One region of the Exiguobacterium sp. GL_137 genome, then DNA from elsewhere that is predicted to be linked to it. Evidence: predicted binding sites of a transcription regulator. Region 1 holds the regulator's gene; the other holds the start of a gene.
What was found. The regulator LexA, encoded in region 1, represses DNA repair genes until DNA is damaged. The targets are predictions, from matches to a motif close to CGAACATATGTTCG.

Region 1 (7,573 bases):
GATGGCTTGAACAAGTTCAGCATGCAATTCTGGATGCGCCGCTTTGTATTGTTCCATTTTCTCAGTCCATGCTGCTTCTGTATCAGCACCACGTTTGACAATGCGTTCTTCGAACAAGTCTTTGACTTCTTCCGGGACGTAGAATTCTTCGTGATCCCAAACGTAGCTTGCTTTCGTCAACTTGATTTCCGCATCTCCGAGTGGTGCACCGTGTGAAGCCGATTTACCTGATTTGTTTGGTGAACCAAATCCGATGACTGTTTTCACTTCAATCAATGTCGGTTTTGTTGTTTCAGCTTTTGCTGCTTCGATTGCTTTTGAAATCGAATCAAGATCCGTTCCGTCTTCGACACGGATGACTTGCCAGTTGTATGCTTCAAAACGTTGTTGAACGTTTTCTGAGAATGATTTATCGAGATCGCCATCGAGCGAGATATCGTTTGAATCATACAGAACAACCAATTTGCCAAGACCTAAATGTCCTGCAAGTGATGCCGCTTCTGCCGAAACACCTTCCATTAAGTCACCGTCTCCGCAAATCCCGTATGTGAAGTGATCGACGACGTTTAACTCGTCACGGTTGTATTTTGCTTCCAAGTGACGTTCTGCCATCGCCATACCGACAGCCATCGCAATGCCTTGTCCGAGTGGACCAGTCGTCGCATCGACACCTGCTGTGTGACGGTATTCCGGGTGACCCGGTGTTTTTGAGTTCCATTGACGGAATGACTTCAAGTCATCCATCGCGAGATCATAACCTGATAAATGGAGGAGTGAGTAGAGAAGCATTGAACCGTGTCCTGCTGAAAGTACAAAACGGTCACGGTTGAACCATTCTGGATTTTTAGGGTTATGGTTCATATGATCCGCCCATAATGTAAATGCCATCGGTGCTGCACCCATCGGCATTCCCGGGTGACCCGAGTTCGCTTTTTGTACTGCATCAATTGATAAGGTACGAATCGTATTTACTGCTAATAATTCTACTGTTGTCATGTTCGTCAAAACAATCATCCTCTCTCTTTTTCACAAATTCCTCCTCATTTTAGCATACCCACAAATGTGATACAACTTTTCTAAATAGTATGTCACATTGAAATGAATGCGCTCTCTATTGCCGTTTTCTTGGCACTTTCGTGATACATATTACGAACGTTTCACCAAAAAAAGCTACGCCACTCATCCCAATGAGTGACATAGCTTTTGTCATTATTGTTTGTTCCGTTCTTCTTCCTGTGCTTGCTTCAGTTTTTCAGGTGTTACGTCGGTTCCTTCTTCATCGACGATTTTGATGCCCATCATCTGATTTTTGAACGAACCACGGAATGCTTCCAGATAGGCAGTCCGTAATTCTTTTTGTTCCGCTGTTTCTGCATCAGTCAGCGGTTCGACTTTTGATTTATTGGCTAATTCGTTAATCCGGTCCAGTTGTTCTTGTGATAACATGATATCCCTCTTTCTGTTGACTCAAAGTTGAGCTTTCAATAGTAACCTTACTGTAAAAGACACGAAAAAAAAAGCAAGTTTGATGCGCCGCTGAGGCATCAAACTTACTTCCTTATTCGTACGTACTGACTACTTCTTTATATTCCAGATAACGCCGGTTGACGGTCGCTTTCGAAATGTCGTGTCCCATCCCTCTTAATGTCACCGCGATGTCGGCGAATGTCAGTCCTAACTCACGTAACCGGACGATTTCTTCAATCGGGACTTCCTTTCGGCTCCGACCGGCATTTTCACCTTGACGGTTGAGGTTCTGCTCGGGACGAAATCCATTTTCGACAGCCCGTCGCATCCCGCGGGCAATTTTCGCATTATGCAGTTTCCGTTGATACTCTTCGACGAGCGATACAATTTCAAGAACCATCGCTTCGGCGTCTGCCAGTTTATACTCGCCATCCGATTCCATCGTCATCAGTTGAACCTGATGTTTTTGGAACGTATGTAAAATGGCGATTTTGGCATTCCCGCGTCCGATCCGCGTATCATCCGTCACGAGAACGGCATCCACGGCTTGACGTGTGACGTAATCGAGAACGGATAACATCCCTTCCCGATCAACGTCATAACCACTTTCCTTTTCCGTGATGATCTCCACGACTTCAAATCCTTTTGTTGCAGCGAGTCCCGACAGTTCCGATCTTTGCCGCTCAAGCGAGCTGTCCTGTGCTTCTTTTTCCGTCGAGACGCGACAGTAGATTACTACTTTCACTGTACTTCACACCCCTGTTCGTTCTTTGACAACCTTTACAGTTTGTCATTGTTGCGCGATTGGTACAACGATTTTGTTTTTCGAAATGACATGAGTCGTCTTCAGTTCATTATTCTCGATCAACCACTCGACATATTCCTGATCTGTCATCGATCCGTCATTATAGACTTCGGCGACCTGTTCGACGGTCGCGTTTTGATCGACTGTGACAGAAGCCGTCAAGAGTTGCTCGACCTTCTCGTCCGGTCGAGGTGTTAAAAGGAAAAGAATGAAAGCCAGGCTGAGCGTATAAAAAACAATGGAAAAGGCATGGGTACGAATCGTATGCATCATGATAAATCCCTCCAGTTAAAAATGTTTTTAGAATAGATGTTCTCGGAACAATTGTTCGCATAACTCATCTTAAACCAAGAACCGGTGTTCGGTCAACACAAAATGTCGAACAATTGTTTGTACGCTCATTTGTTCTATGTTATAGTGATTTTAGAAACATGTATTCCTATAACCTTCAAAAAACCAATCCGGAAAGAGGTGGCAATTCATATGCGGAAAATGTCGAAACGACAACAAGAAATCCTTGACTACATCGTTGCTCAAGTAAAACTGAAAGGGTATCCCCCTTCAGTTCGTGAAATCGGTGAGGCTGTTGGTCTTGCTTCAAGCTCAACGGTACACGGTCATTTGGATCGTCTAGAAAAACGCGGACTGATTCGCCGTGACCCAACTAAGCCACGTGCGATTGAGATATTGCTTGATAAAACTGATGAAAATCACGAAGCCATCGTTCATATTCCCGTCATCGGGAAAGTAACGGCCGGTTTTCCAATCACGGCCATCGAAAACATTGAAGAACATTTCCCGCTTCCTGCCCATTACGTCGGGAACGAAAATGTCTTTATGTTGACGATTGATGGTGAGTCGATGATCAACGCAGGTATTCTAGACGGTGACCGGGTCATCGTTCGTCAGCAAAACACAGCAGAGAATGGTGAAATCGTCGTTGCTATGACCGAAGATAGCGAAGCGACCGTCAAACGGTTCTTCTTAGAAGATCAACAAGTACGTCTCCAACCAGAAAATGATTCGATGGACCCGATGTATTTCGATAACGTCTCGATTCTTGGCAAGGTCATCGGCGTATATCGGACGATCCACTAAGCGAGGGACCAGCACAGCTGGTCTTTTTTTATGCCTTCTGGAAATGTACACGATACAGTCAATACCGTTGCTTTAACCGGCTATGTTGCGTATTCGGTCGCAACCCAGCAGACGGATTGGCTTCCAACCGCTGTCGGCATCGCCGTCGGCACCCTTTGGCTTTCACCAGACCTCGACTTGAAGTCCGAACCTTACTACCGGCACGGTCCTTTACGGGTCTTTTGGATGCCTTATGTCAAAATCATGCCCCACCGCTCCATCTGGTCGCACGGTTTGATCATCGGCGATCTCATTCGCCTGATGTACAGCGCCGCTTTTCTGATTCCGCTTTTATTTTTGGCGCTGTACCTGAAAATCATTGAATCGAGTACGGTCGATTCCTGGTTCGCGTCCATGCCTGCTTTCATCATCGGCGTCATGGTTGCCAGTACGATACATATTGTCCTTGATCACTCCAGCAGCTTCTTTCGAACAAAAAAGAAGCGGAAAAAGCGTCGTTGAAAATCCTTCGTTCATTGTAAAAATGAACGAAGGATTTTTTTAGTATCCATTATTCATTTTTTTAAACATAAATTAAGGAAATTTTAATCAAAGATTTGAATTAATTGTATTGAAAACGTTCTCAATTAGATGTAGGTTTAAATGGAAAGGCCATTATTTGCTTTAATCCAAAGGGAGGGTTTTTGCATGAGTAACTTTACAAGTGAGCTGATTGGAACAATGATTCTGATTTTGCTCGGCGACGGAGTCGTTGCAGGGGTTGTCTTGAGAAAGACGAAATCTGAGAACGGCGGCTGGATTGTCATTACATTCGCTTGGGGTCTCGCCGTCATGACGGGAGCATACATTGCTGCCTCGAGTGGTGCACATCTCAATCCTGCATTGACATTGGCGCTTGCCATGAATTCCGATTTACCGTGGGCAGACGTACCTGTCTATATCGCCGGTCAATTAATCGGAGCATTCATCGGTGCAGTACTCGTTTGGCTTCATTATATGAAACACTTTGAAGCGACTGATGATCAAGCAGCAAAACTGGGTGTGTTCGCAACAGGTCCGGCGATTCGCCATACACCGTCAAACCTGATTTCAGAAATCATCGGGACGTTTGTCTTGGTATTCGGAATCCTGTCATTTGGTCTGACAACATTTGGTGACGGACTGAAACCATTCATCGTCGGTCTTCTTGTCGTCGTCATCGGTCTCTCGCTCGGTGGTACAACAGGATATGCCATCAACCCGGCCCGTGACCTTGGTCCGCGGATTGCACACGCTATCTTACCGATTAAAGGAAAAGGTTCATCTGACTGGGGTTACTCGTGGATTCCAATCGTTGGTCCGATCATCGGTGGTGGAGTAGCCGTCTTGCTGTATCAACTGCTGCAAAACTGATTTTGTTTGACACCTACATCTCAAGGGGGATTTCAGCATGGAAAACAAGTACATCTTAGCACTCGACCAAGGAACAACAAGCTCACGCGCCATTATTTTTGACCACGATGGTCAAATCGTGAACTCTGCGCAACGTGAATTCAAACAATACTTCCCGCAACCGGGCTGGGTCGAGCATGATGCCAATGAAATTTGGGGATCAATCCTCGCTGTCATGGCGGATGCTCTCGGAACGGCTGATATCAAACCGAGCCAAATCGCAAGTATCGGAATTACGAACCAACGTGAGACGACGGTCGTCTGGAACAAAGAAACAGGTAAACCTGTCTATCACGCGCTTGTCTGGCAATCCCGTCAAACATCCGGTATCTGTGATGAGCTGAATGCACAGGGTCTGAACCAAACATTCCGTGATAAAACAGGTCTTCTGATTGACGCCTACTTCTCAGGGACAAAAGTGAAGTGGATTTTGGATAACGTCGAAGGGGCACGGGAACAGGCAGAAAACGGAGAACTTCTATTCGGAACAATCGACACATGGCTCGTTTGGAAGCTGTCTGGTGGAAAAACGCATATCACAGACTATACAAACGCTTCCCGGACATTGATGTACAACATTTACGAACAAAAATGGGATGATGAGTTGCTTGAAATCCTGACAGTTCCAAAATCAATGTTACCGGAAGTCCGTCAATCAAGTGAAGTGTATGACAATACCGTTCCGTATCACTTCTTCGGCTTCGAAATTCCGATTGCCGGAATTGCCGGTGACCAGCAAGCTGCTCTCTTCGGTCAAACATGTTTCGAACCGGGTGAAGGAAAGAACACGTATGGTACAGGTTGCTTCATGCTCATGAACACTGGTGAAAAAGCCGTTTCGTCTGACCACGGTCTACTGACGACAATCGCCTGGGGTGTCGACGGAAAAGTCGAATATGCACTCGAAGGATCAATCTTCGTTGCCGGATCCGCGATTCAGTGGTTGCGTGACGGCTTACGGATGTTGAAAAACGCGAAGGATTCAGAAGGTTATGCGTTAAAAGTCGATTCGACAGAAGGCGTTTACGTCGTTCCTGCCTTCGTCGGACTCGGTGCCCCGTACTGGGATAGTGACGTTCGTGGCGCGATCTTCGGCTTAACACGCGGAACGGAGAAAGAACATTTCGTCCGCGCGACTCTCGAATCCCTTGCTTATCAGACACGTGATGTCTTGACGGCAATGGAAAAAGATTCAGGCATCGAACTAAAAACGTTGCGTGTTGATGGTGGTGCGGTTTCGAATGACTTCTTGATGCAGTTCCAGTCGGATATCTTAGGTGTACCGGTTGACCGTCCGGAAATCAATGAGACAACAGCTCTCGGTGCTGCATATCTTGCTGGTCTCGCAGTCGGTTACTGGAAAGACAAAGCTGAAATCAAAAAACAATGGAAACTCAACCGTCAGTTCAAACCAGAAATGAAAGAAGACGATCGCGAACAGCGTTATGCCGGATGGCAAAAAGCGGTCGAAGCGACAATGGCGTTTAAACCGAACAAAAAAGAAGTCAACGCCTGATTTCTTTACTGGTATTCCCTCGCGGAATACCAGTTTTTTTGTTTTCCCTAAAAAAACAGGTTCGCTTCCTCTTCGGAAACGAACCTGTTAGTCGGATTACCTGTTTTACGAAAATTCTGCTTTGACGCCTGTTACGATATCATCCAGCGTTTTTGATTGACCACTTAAGACCGCTGCCAAAAAAGCGCCCTCTACCAGCGGTGCTTCGACGAACTGAACGTTCCGGTCCCCACTGTATAATTCTAAGGCCAGTTCCGCGTTCATCGTCGCCGATCCGATGTCGGTCAAAATTAAGCCGTCATCGTTCAACTCATTCATCGTCTCTTCAATTCGGGACGCATCGGTCCCGATACTGCCGTCCGCAAGCCCAGCTGCGAGTAACACGGGTGTATCCGGAGCCATTTCAGCCAATAGTTCCTTTAGTCCGGTCGCAAGCTTTTCACTATGGGAGACTAAAATCAAATTAATCATGACAAGACCTCCACAATCGAACGTAATAACAGTGAGCTTGATAACGCACCGGGATCCTGGACACCGACCGTTGCATCCCCAAAATAAGAAGCCCGTCCTTTTGTCGCCACACGCTCTTTTGTATCTGCCAATGCTTGATCGAGTGCTGCGTTCAAATCACTCTCTTGTTCCAGTGCTTCGTAAAACGGTGTCCAAATATCGACCATCGTTTTTTGTCCAAACTCTGATTTCCCGCGCATTTTAATCCCATCCGTCGCTTCTTTAAACGCCGCTGCCAGTTCCGCCCCTTCAACTTCTCTTTTCCCTTTAAACGCTCCGGCAAATTTAACGAATGCCGTACCGTAGAGCGGACCGGATGCACCTCCAACGGTTTTAATCAAGGTCATTCCGACTTGTTTTGATAAGACACCTAGATCTTCATACTCTTCTTGCGCCTCAAGTTCTTTTTGTACAGCCTGGAAACCGCGCGACATATTGATGCCGTGGTCGCCGTCACCGATTTCCCGGTCAAGATCCGTCAATTCATCTTTATGGTGTTCGAGATCGGCAGCCGCTTTAAGCAATGCTTTGCGGAATTCTTCAGTCGATAACTTCATCTATCTCACCCTCTTTTAATTAGAATCCGATTGCGTTCGTTTTTGCATCCAAGTAGCCGACCAGTTCATCGTCAACCGGAAGCAGCGTAATTGAGAAACCGTGCATTTCGAGTGATGTCATATAGTTGCCGACGAACGGACGAACAATCTCGTATCCTTTTGCCTGCAATTGTTCCGCGACATATTTAT
Region 2 (7,573 bases), 820 kb from region 1:
CGTTTTCGGTCTCGGCTCACACGAGTCTAAAGAATTCAAATCCTGCAGAAGGCGAAGTCATCAAAGGGGACTTAACGAAAATTCGTTTGAATTTCGATACGGCGATCGAGAAAACCAGTACGGTCGAACTGAAAACAGTTCAAGGTGACGTAGTTTTACTTGAGAAGCCCCTGATCATCGGCAATGAATGGAGTGCGGTCGTTCAACAAAAACTTGAGAACGGAACATATCTCATCCGCTGGAAATTGATTTCGGAAGACGGACATCCGGTCGAAGGCACGATTCGTTTCAACGTAAAAGCAGCCGTTGCGTCAAGCGATGCTACTGAAGATCAAGATGCGGAAGCGGCAAAAGTGGAACCGCAACAAGCAAGCATCGTTCCGACCGAATCGGCCGAAACCGTCGAACCGGGATTGTTCCCGACCTTCTTACCCTGGATTGTGGCAGTCCTTGTACTCGCAATCGTCATCACGTTCTTCCTGCTCCGTCGTCAAAAACGATCATGAGTGGCATCATCAGTGAACTGCTCATTTATATCGGCGGGGCACTTTGGGCAGGGCGGCTGCTGCTTCTGTTTGTGGCGGAAGATAAGAAACCGACAATCGGTCAATTAGACGGTCTTGCGTGTGCCGCTCTCGTCAGCATCGTAGTCGGTTCGGTCCTTCCGTTGTGGCGTGTAGTTTCTTATTTTCAGCAGGAAATGGACTTATCATTCCGTGAAGCATTACGGGCGAGTCTGTTTGATGTCCGGATCGGTACGTATTTTTTACTCGTCTACTTTACGGCATTGTGTGCCGCAATTCTGATTCTGACGGCACGGATTCGTCCGGCGATCCGCTGGTTCCTGCTTCTGCTGACGATTCCGCTATTCCTCGGAATCGCAGGGACGAGTCATGCAGCTGCCAAACAGGGTCTATACGGATTGTTGCTACAGGGCGGTCATTTTAGTTTAATGGCATTTTGGACGGGCATCGTGGTCGTCATCGGTTGGTGTGCCCGGGATTCCAAACACTGGTTATCGTTTTTGCGCTGGTTCAGTCCGTTCGCCCAACTGACATTTTTTGGTGTCATCGTGACCGGATTTTTCCTGATGCGTCAAAGCGTTCCGTTAAGCGAGTACCGCAATGCCTGGAACGTCCCGTATGGCCAGGCCTTGCTGTGGAAACACCTGTTGTTAATTCCTTTGCTTGGTTATGCATTCATTAACGGGACACTCGTAAAACGGTGGTTACAGAAGGAACCGGCCTTTGATCCGCGGCGTGGTCTGCGTTTTGAGAGTCTGATTCTCGGTTGTATCTTTTTTGCGACAGCGACCCTGAGTAATCTGGAACCGCCGGATCTGAACACTCTTGGAGCAGTCAAGCCGATTCTTTGGTCGAACATCGTTCTTCTCTTAACAGGTGGTGGAAGTATCGGACTGTTGCTGTTGACCTATCAAAAACGCCTGCCGTTCCTGCTCGGCAGTCTGTTCAGTCTTCTTGGCGTCAGTCTCATCTATATCGGATTGTTATATACGCTTTAGCACAGTCACCTTCGGAATCCGGAAATGGTGGCTTTGTTGCGTCCGGAGAAGTGACAGAGCGATCATTTTAAAAATTAAAAGATAGTTTTTCTGAAGAAAATATCCGTGCCTGATTTTCGGCGACATGCAGGAGTGGAAACTCGGTATACTGAGGAAAAGAAGGGGAGGGACACGTGATGAATACCTTACCGGAAACGGATTATTATGAAGCGCTCGTCCGTCGTGATGCCTCGTACGAGGGGACATTTTTTGTCGGGGTCAAGACGACGGGAATTTTTTGCCGGCCAACTTGTCCGGCACGGAAACCGAAGCAACAGAACTGCGAATTTTTTGAGACGGCGAAAGAGGCATTACTCGCCTCGTACCGGCCGTGTTTACGCTGTAAACCGCTCGCTTACCCGGGGGACAGTGACGTCATCAGCCGCTTGGTTGCGGCCGTCGAAGACAATCCTGAGAAACGGTTCAAAGATGCCGACTTCCGGGAACTGGGACTTGATGCCTCGACCGCCCGGCGGCAGTTTAAGAAACGGTTCGGGATGACGTTCGTTGAATATGCCCGTTCCCGCCGGATGGGACTGGCGATGAAGGAAATCCGCAAAGGACAACCGGTCATCGAAGCCCAGTTGGCGAGTGGTTATGAATCAAGCAGCGGCTTCCGCGATGCCTTTGCCCGTATTCTAGGGGCAACTCCTAAACGGTGGAGCGGAGCATATCTGCAGGCAAAATGGCTCGACACGCCGCTCGGACCGATGCTGGCGATTGCCGACGAACAAGGACTGCACTTACTCGAGTTTGTCGATCGTCGGGGACTCGAACGTGAAGTGGAACGATTGCGGCTGGCAGCCCGTGCTGTAATCGTTCCCGGTGAAGCGCCAATCTTCGAGCAGGTAACAGTTCAACTGGAAGCATACTTTGCCGGCGAACGTAACCGGTTCGACCTTCCGCTTGTTTTGTACGGGACGCCGTTTCAGAGACAGGTCTGGGAACAGTTGCAACAGATTCCTGCGGGTGAGACGATTTCCTATCAGGAACTTGCCGTCCGCGTCGGGAATCCGGCTGCGGTCCGTGCTGTCGCCCGGGCAAACGGCGCCAATCAACTGGCGATTTTGATTCCCTGTCACCGGGTGATTCGTCTGACCGGAGATCTCGGTGGATATGCCGGCGGCTTGGCACGAAAAGCGGCCTTATTAAAATTAGAACGGACGAAGAGAGGATTGAATCACGTATGAGTTTGATTAAAGATGTGTTTACGGATGACTGGCTGAACCGGTTGGGGAAAGCGGTGCAGGCACCGGACTTTAAAGACGTCGTTCAACAAGGGGACTGGGAGGAGCTGGCGTTTAAACAACGGGTCCGCCGGATTGCGACTGAGCTTAACCGTTATTTACCGGCTGACTTTGAGCAGGCGGCGACGCACCTCGAAACGATTGCCCTGGAGTTTCCGGGGTTGCCGGGCATCGTTTTTCCGGACTATATCGAAGTCTATGCGCCGGGTGACGCCTGGGACCGGGCAATGTTAGCACTGGAACGGTTGACCCGGCACTCGACATCGGAATTCGCTGTCCGCCGTTTTCTGCTGGCGGATCAAAAACGATTTTTAGAGGTCGCGACGCAATGGAGTCAATCGAATGACGAGCACATCCGGCGCTTGGCGTCAGAAGGAACCCGTCCGCGTTTACCGTGGGGGCAGATGATTCCATCGCTGATTGCGGATCCGCGACCGGTCTTGCCGATTCTCGATGCACTGCTCGAAGACGATGCGTTATATGTCCGGAAAAGTGTTGCCAATCACTTGAATGATATCGCGAAGACTCATCCGGAACTCGTCATTGAACGATTGGAGCGGCTTGGAACGCATCCGCATACGGACTGGATTTTACGCCACGCTTCACGAACTCTGTTGAAACAAGGCCACCGGGATGTCTTAAAAGCCTTTGGACTCGTTACGCGGGGAACTGTGACGGTCGACGAACTGACTGTCACACCGACACTGGCAATTGGCGGAGAACTGGCTTTTTCCTTTCACGTGACGACGACCGAACCGCAAGTGCTGCGGATTGAATATGTGATCGACTACGTCAAAAAATGGGGGACGAGTCAAAAAGTCTTCCGGATCAGCGCACGGCAGGTGACGGGACGGGAGACGTTTGCGAAACGGCAGTCGTTCCGGAACTTGACGACGCGCGTTCATTATCCGGGAACACATCAATTAACGATTTTGATTAACGGAGAAGCCTATGCGACGACGGAGTTTGATGTCACGAAGGAGGAAACAACATGAACGGTCGCCATCCGGACTTTACGACATCCCGGTTATCGATTACAGCTACGGATACTGCCGACGGATGTATCTGGGTACTGAAGAAAAGAGAGAACGAACAGGTTGCTCTGATTCAATTAACCGGTCAGCAACTCAGCTATGAGGCAATTGATCCGACCGATCGAGCGGGGTACATCGAAGAAGCGTTGACGGTCATCGTCGCGTATCTGGCGCGGACGCTGTTGTTGCCGTTCGTGACCGGACGGGATGGAGAAGCGGAGGTATGGCTCCAAAATGAATTTTATGCGGACGGACCGGTTTTTCGGCGTGACTTGACGCATTAGAAGTGGGGAAAATCATTAAACAAAGTGAGCCAAGAATCATCTTTCCTCCACTCGCTTTTCTCAGGCGGAACGCAAACCGTGGTCGTCCCCTGACGACCGGGTCTCGCCTGTTCCTGACGGAAGCACGCTTCCTTTTCCTGTAGAAGTCGAGTGGAGTCGACGATTCTTTTGAATAGGCAATAATAAAACCGTCTCTTCAGAAAACGTACTTCTGAAGAGACGCTTTTTCGTGTCCGGATTACGGTTCTGAGATGCCGTTTGCGAGCAACAATAAAAAGGTGATGACGGATAACGACAGTAAAAAAGCAATGTTCGCTAAGATGCTAAACCATTTGACGTAGCTGTTCTCCGATCTAAGCCCAAGCATCAGTGAAACGATGTATCCGATTCCGACCAGGAGGTTGAGTCCGATCGGTACCCACAGGCTGAGATTCGGGAAAAACCGTCCACTCAGCAGGTAGGAAGTCAGCATATTGAACAGAAGCAAACCAAGCGTCAAGAAAACCGGCAAATACGTCTGCTTGGACTGGGTCATTGTTCGACCAAACGTGTCGACCAGTTGAAGTGTCGGCAAATGGCGTCGGCACTATCGGCGGCTGATCGTCCCTCGGTATCGAGCCTTAAGTAATTCGGATACGGCAACTCTCCCGGGAGTGAGTGCGTCCGGTATTGTTCAGCTGTTTCGAGCAAGTTCGCTTCCGACGCGGCAATATCCCGTTTCGTAAACTTATGTAGTAAGCGGTTTTCCGTCTGATTCCGGGCAAGACGGGTCGACAGGGCAGCTTCAAGTTCAATGATGAAGACTTCGGCACCGGCTTCTTCAAACAGTTGAACGGTCTTTTCGATGAATTCGATACCTCCGCCTTCGACGCCGAACAGGCACAAAAATGTAAAGATCACCCCTTCGAGATCACTGACGGCCATCTCTTTAAACATCTCCCGCCGGATCAAGTCCTTCAGCTTATGGTGCGCCGGCTTCGTAAAGTCAAAGTACGGATGCAACAGATCAATCGTCTGATGGTTATGGAATAATTTCATGCTCGTTTTTTGTTCGAGTTCCTGACCAATCGTCATCTTGCCGACGGCTTGCGGACCAAGTAACATCACAAACTTCATCCCTGACACCTCTTCCTTTTTTTGTTAATACTAGCACAGAAATCCGGAGTGTTCCTATTAGAACGTTTGTTCGTAAAATGATATAATGGCAATAGGAAATGTTGCTGTTTTTTCGACCGAATGGAGGTCATTGATTATATGGAACACTGGAAGATGGTAGACGGTTATGAAGGGATGTATCAAGTTTCAACAGCGGGGAATGTCCGCTCGCTCGACCGGATCATCGAGACGAGTCGTGGTGTTAAACAACGGCGACATGGCGTTGTCTTGCGACCGCGGATCAATCAGGAAGGCTACCGGAAAGTGACGTTGTACAAACAAGGACGGGGAGAACGGTTTTATGTTGCCGAGCTTGTCGCCAAGGCGTTTCTCGATTCCGAGGCCGTGCACGACCGGATTATCCGGGCGGACGGTGATCGTCTAAACGATCAGATCGATAATCTGACCGTCAAACCGTCTGTGAGTCAAGCGTATGCGTCGCTCCTCGACGAGTTCGACTTGTTATTGACGCAACATATCGAATTGTCGCCGCGGCAGATTCGGGACATCCGCTACCGCTATCAAGCAGGACAGTCGATTCGCCGGTTAGCGATGGCGTATCAGGTGACGGAAAACCGGATCCGTAACATCATCGATAAGAAGGAAGCCCAGTATATTAGTTAAACAAAAAACAAACCCTGTGCTTTTGGCACGGGGTCTGTTTATCTTTACTGGGACGGACCGACAATCGTCCTGTTAAGAGACTCAATTTGTTCACCGATGATGTGACCGTGCTGTTTCAGTTCCTGTTGCCGGGTACTGTTGGCCTGAATATTTGCTTCGAGTGATTGGCTGTAGTGGGTCAGCTCAAGCAGAATCGTTTCAATCAGTTGAAAGTGTTGCCGAATCTGCGGCTGTACCGAATAGACGAGCGTACGGTCCGTCTCGACCTGGACGAGCGCGGCTTCAATCTGTTGGGCATGATCAAGGACGGAAGCAATCCGTCGGGTGCTCTGTTCAAGCTGTTCGTGTGTCGTCTCGATTTGGGTCGTCATCTGGACAACATCTTGTTCGATCTGCCCGATGCTGGCCGTCAAATCCCGGTTCGCCTGGTTGATGTGATCGATACTTCGTTTGATGTCGAGCGCAAGTGACTCGACTTCCTTGGCGACGATGACGAAACCGCGCCCTTCTTCGCCTGCTCGTGTTGCTTCGATTAGGGCGTTGAGCGATAAGCGGCGTGTCGCTTCCGCCACCTGTTGGATGTAGCGGATCGAGGCATGCATTTGTTGATTGCGTTCGGTCGCTTCTTCCAGTGACTGTGACGTGTTGACAGACAGGGTCCGTAATAACGTTGTATCCTGTTGCAAGGAGTCGAGGATTCGATGACTCGTCGTCGCTTCGTCATTAAAGGAGCTGACCCGTTGATGGCTCGTTTGGATCGACTCGTCCATCGTCGCGAGTGCTTCAATCGAGGTCGTCAACAGTTGCCCGGATTCCGTGATGATTTGTTCCATCTGCGTCGACTGGTCCGTCAACGACGTCGCCACTTGATGGACGTCAACGATAGATTCATCAATCGATGCGAGTTGGGACGAAAAACCGGGTTGAGTTGCCTCCAGTCGTTCGCTCGCAATTGCGATTTCTTGCGTCAAGTTCCCGACTTGCTGCATCAGTTGGTTGTATTGGTGCGTCAATTGCTGTAATTCAAACGTCGTCGTTTTGATGCTGATCGGTTGATAGGTCCGCCGTGCATAGGCTTCTTCAATCTTTAAGGACAAGACCGACAGCGGAGCCAGTTGTTTTTTGATGCGGGCCCGGATCAACAGACTGACGAAACAGAGGACAATGATTCCGAGCACACCGAGTTTCAAGGCCAGTGCCTTAGCGGGTGCGACCAACCGTTCCTGATCGACCGATAAGAACAGGACATCATTCAATTCCGGAATCGACATGGCGAGAACGAACCGGTCGTTACTCGTAAACATCATGACGCGTGCTTTCTTCAATTGTTGCGTCACGTCTTTTTTTTGTTGTGCCGTCAACGCCAACGGTTGAATAGCTACGTTTTTAGTTGCGAGCGACTGAATCGCCGCATCGTACTCGTCCCTTGCCATATCGGCGAGCTGTTGATTTTTTAATCGTTTGATGGCGCGTGTCCGTTCCTGTTCGTCTTCCGGATACGCCAAGTAGATGGAGCGGATATTGGCATCAAGCATCGTCATTTCGCGTTCAAACCGTTCGCTGACGGACTTCGTCGACGCGCGGTAGAGTTCTTCAACGCTTAAAGCACTGATCAGTAACAGTCCCGCCGCGACGATCGGGATCAGCCAGTTGTTTAATTGTTGGGCC

Region 2: AC3IRK_RS01695 (NUMOD4 domain-containing protein) is a predicted target of LexA. The motif match lies at 5,302-5,315, and genes of this name have one in related genera.

What each region holds. Positions count from the first base shown of each region.
Region 1 is NZ_CM174406.1:1,120,415-1,127,987, reverse strand. It holds gene tkt (transketolase) at 1-1,014, opposite strand, end outside; gene AC3IRK_RS05795 (DUF896 domain-containing protein) at 1,210-1,446, opposite strand; gene AC3IRK_RS05790 (YneB family resolvase-like protein) at 1,559-2,212, opposite strand; gene yneA (cell division suppressor protein YneA) at 2,258-2,545, opposite strand; gene lexA (transcriptional repressor LexA) at 2,756-3,370, shown strand; gene AC3IRK_RS05775 (metal-binding protein) at 3,401-3,871, shown strand; gene AC3IRK_RS05770 (MIP/aquaporin family protein) at 4,058-4,762, shown strand; gene glpK (glycerol kinase GlpK) at 4,800-6,317, shown strand; gene dhaM (dihydroxyacetone kinase phosphoryl donor subunit DhaM) at 6,423-6,788, opposite strand; gene dhaL (dihydroxyacetone kinase subunit DhaL) at 6,785-7,384, opposite strand; gene dhaK (dihydroxyacetone kinase subunit DhaK) at 7,404-7,573, opposite strand, start outside.
Region 2 is NZ_CM174406.1:298,011-305,583, forward strand. It holds gene AC3IRK_RS01660 (copper resistance CopC family protein) at 1-506, shown strand, start outside; gene AC3IRK_RS01665 (copper resistance D family protein) at 503-1,522, shown strand; gene AC3IRK_RS01670 (bifunctional transcriptional activator/DNA repair enzyme AdaA) at 1,696-2,751, shown strand; gene AC3IRK_RS01675 (DNA alkylation repair protein) at 2,748-3,803, shown strand; gene AC3IRK_RS01680 (hypothetical protein) at 3,800-4,126, shown strand; gene AC3IRK_RS01685 (hypothetical protein) at 4,365-4,700, opposite strand; gene AC3IRK_RS01690 (DEAD/DEAH box helicase family protein) at 4,658-5,242, opposite strand; gene AC3IRK_RS01695 (NUMOD4 domain-containing protein) at 5,381-5,905, shown strand; gene AC3IRK_RS01700 (methyl-accepting chemotaxis protein) at 5,950-7,573, opposite strand, start outside.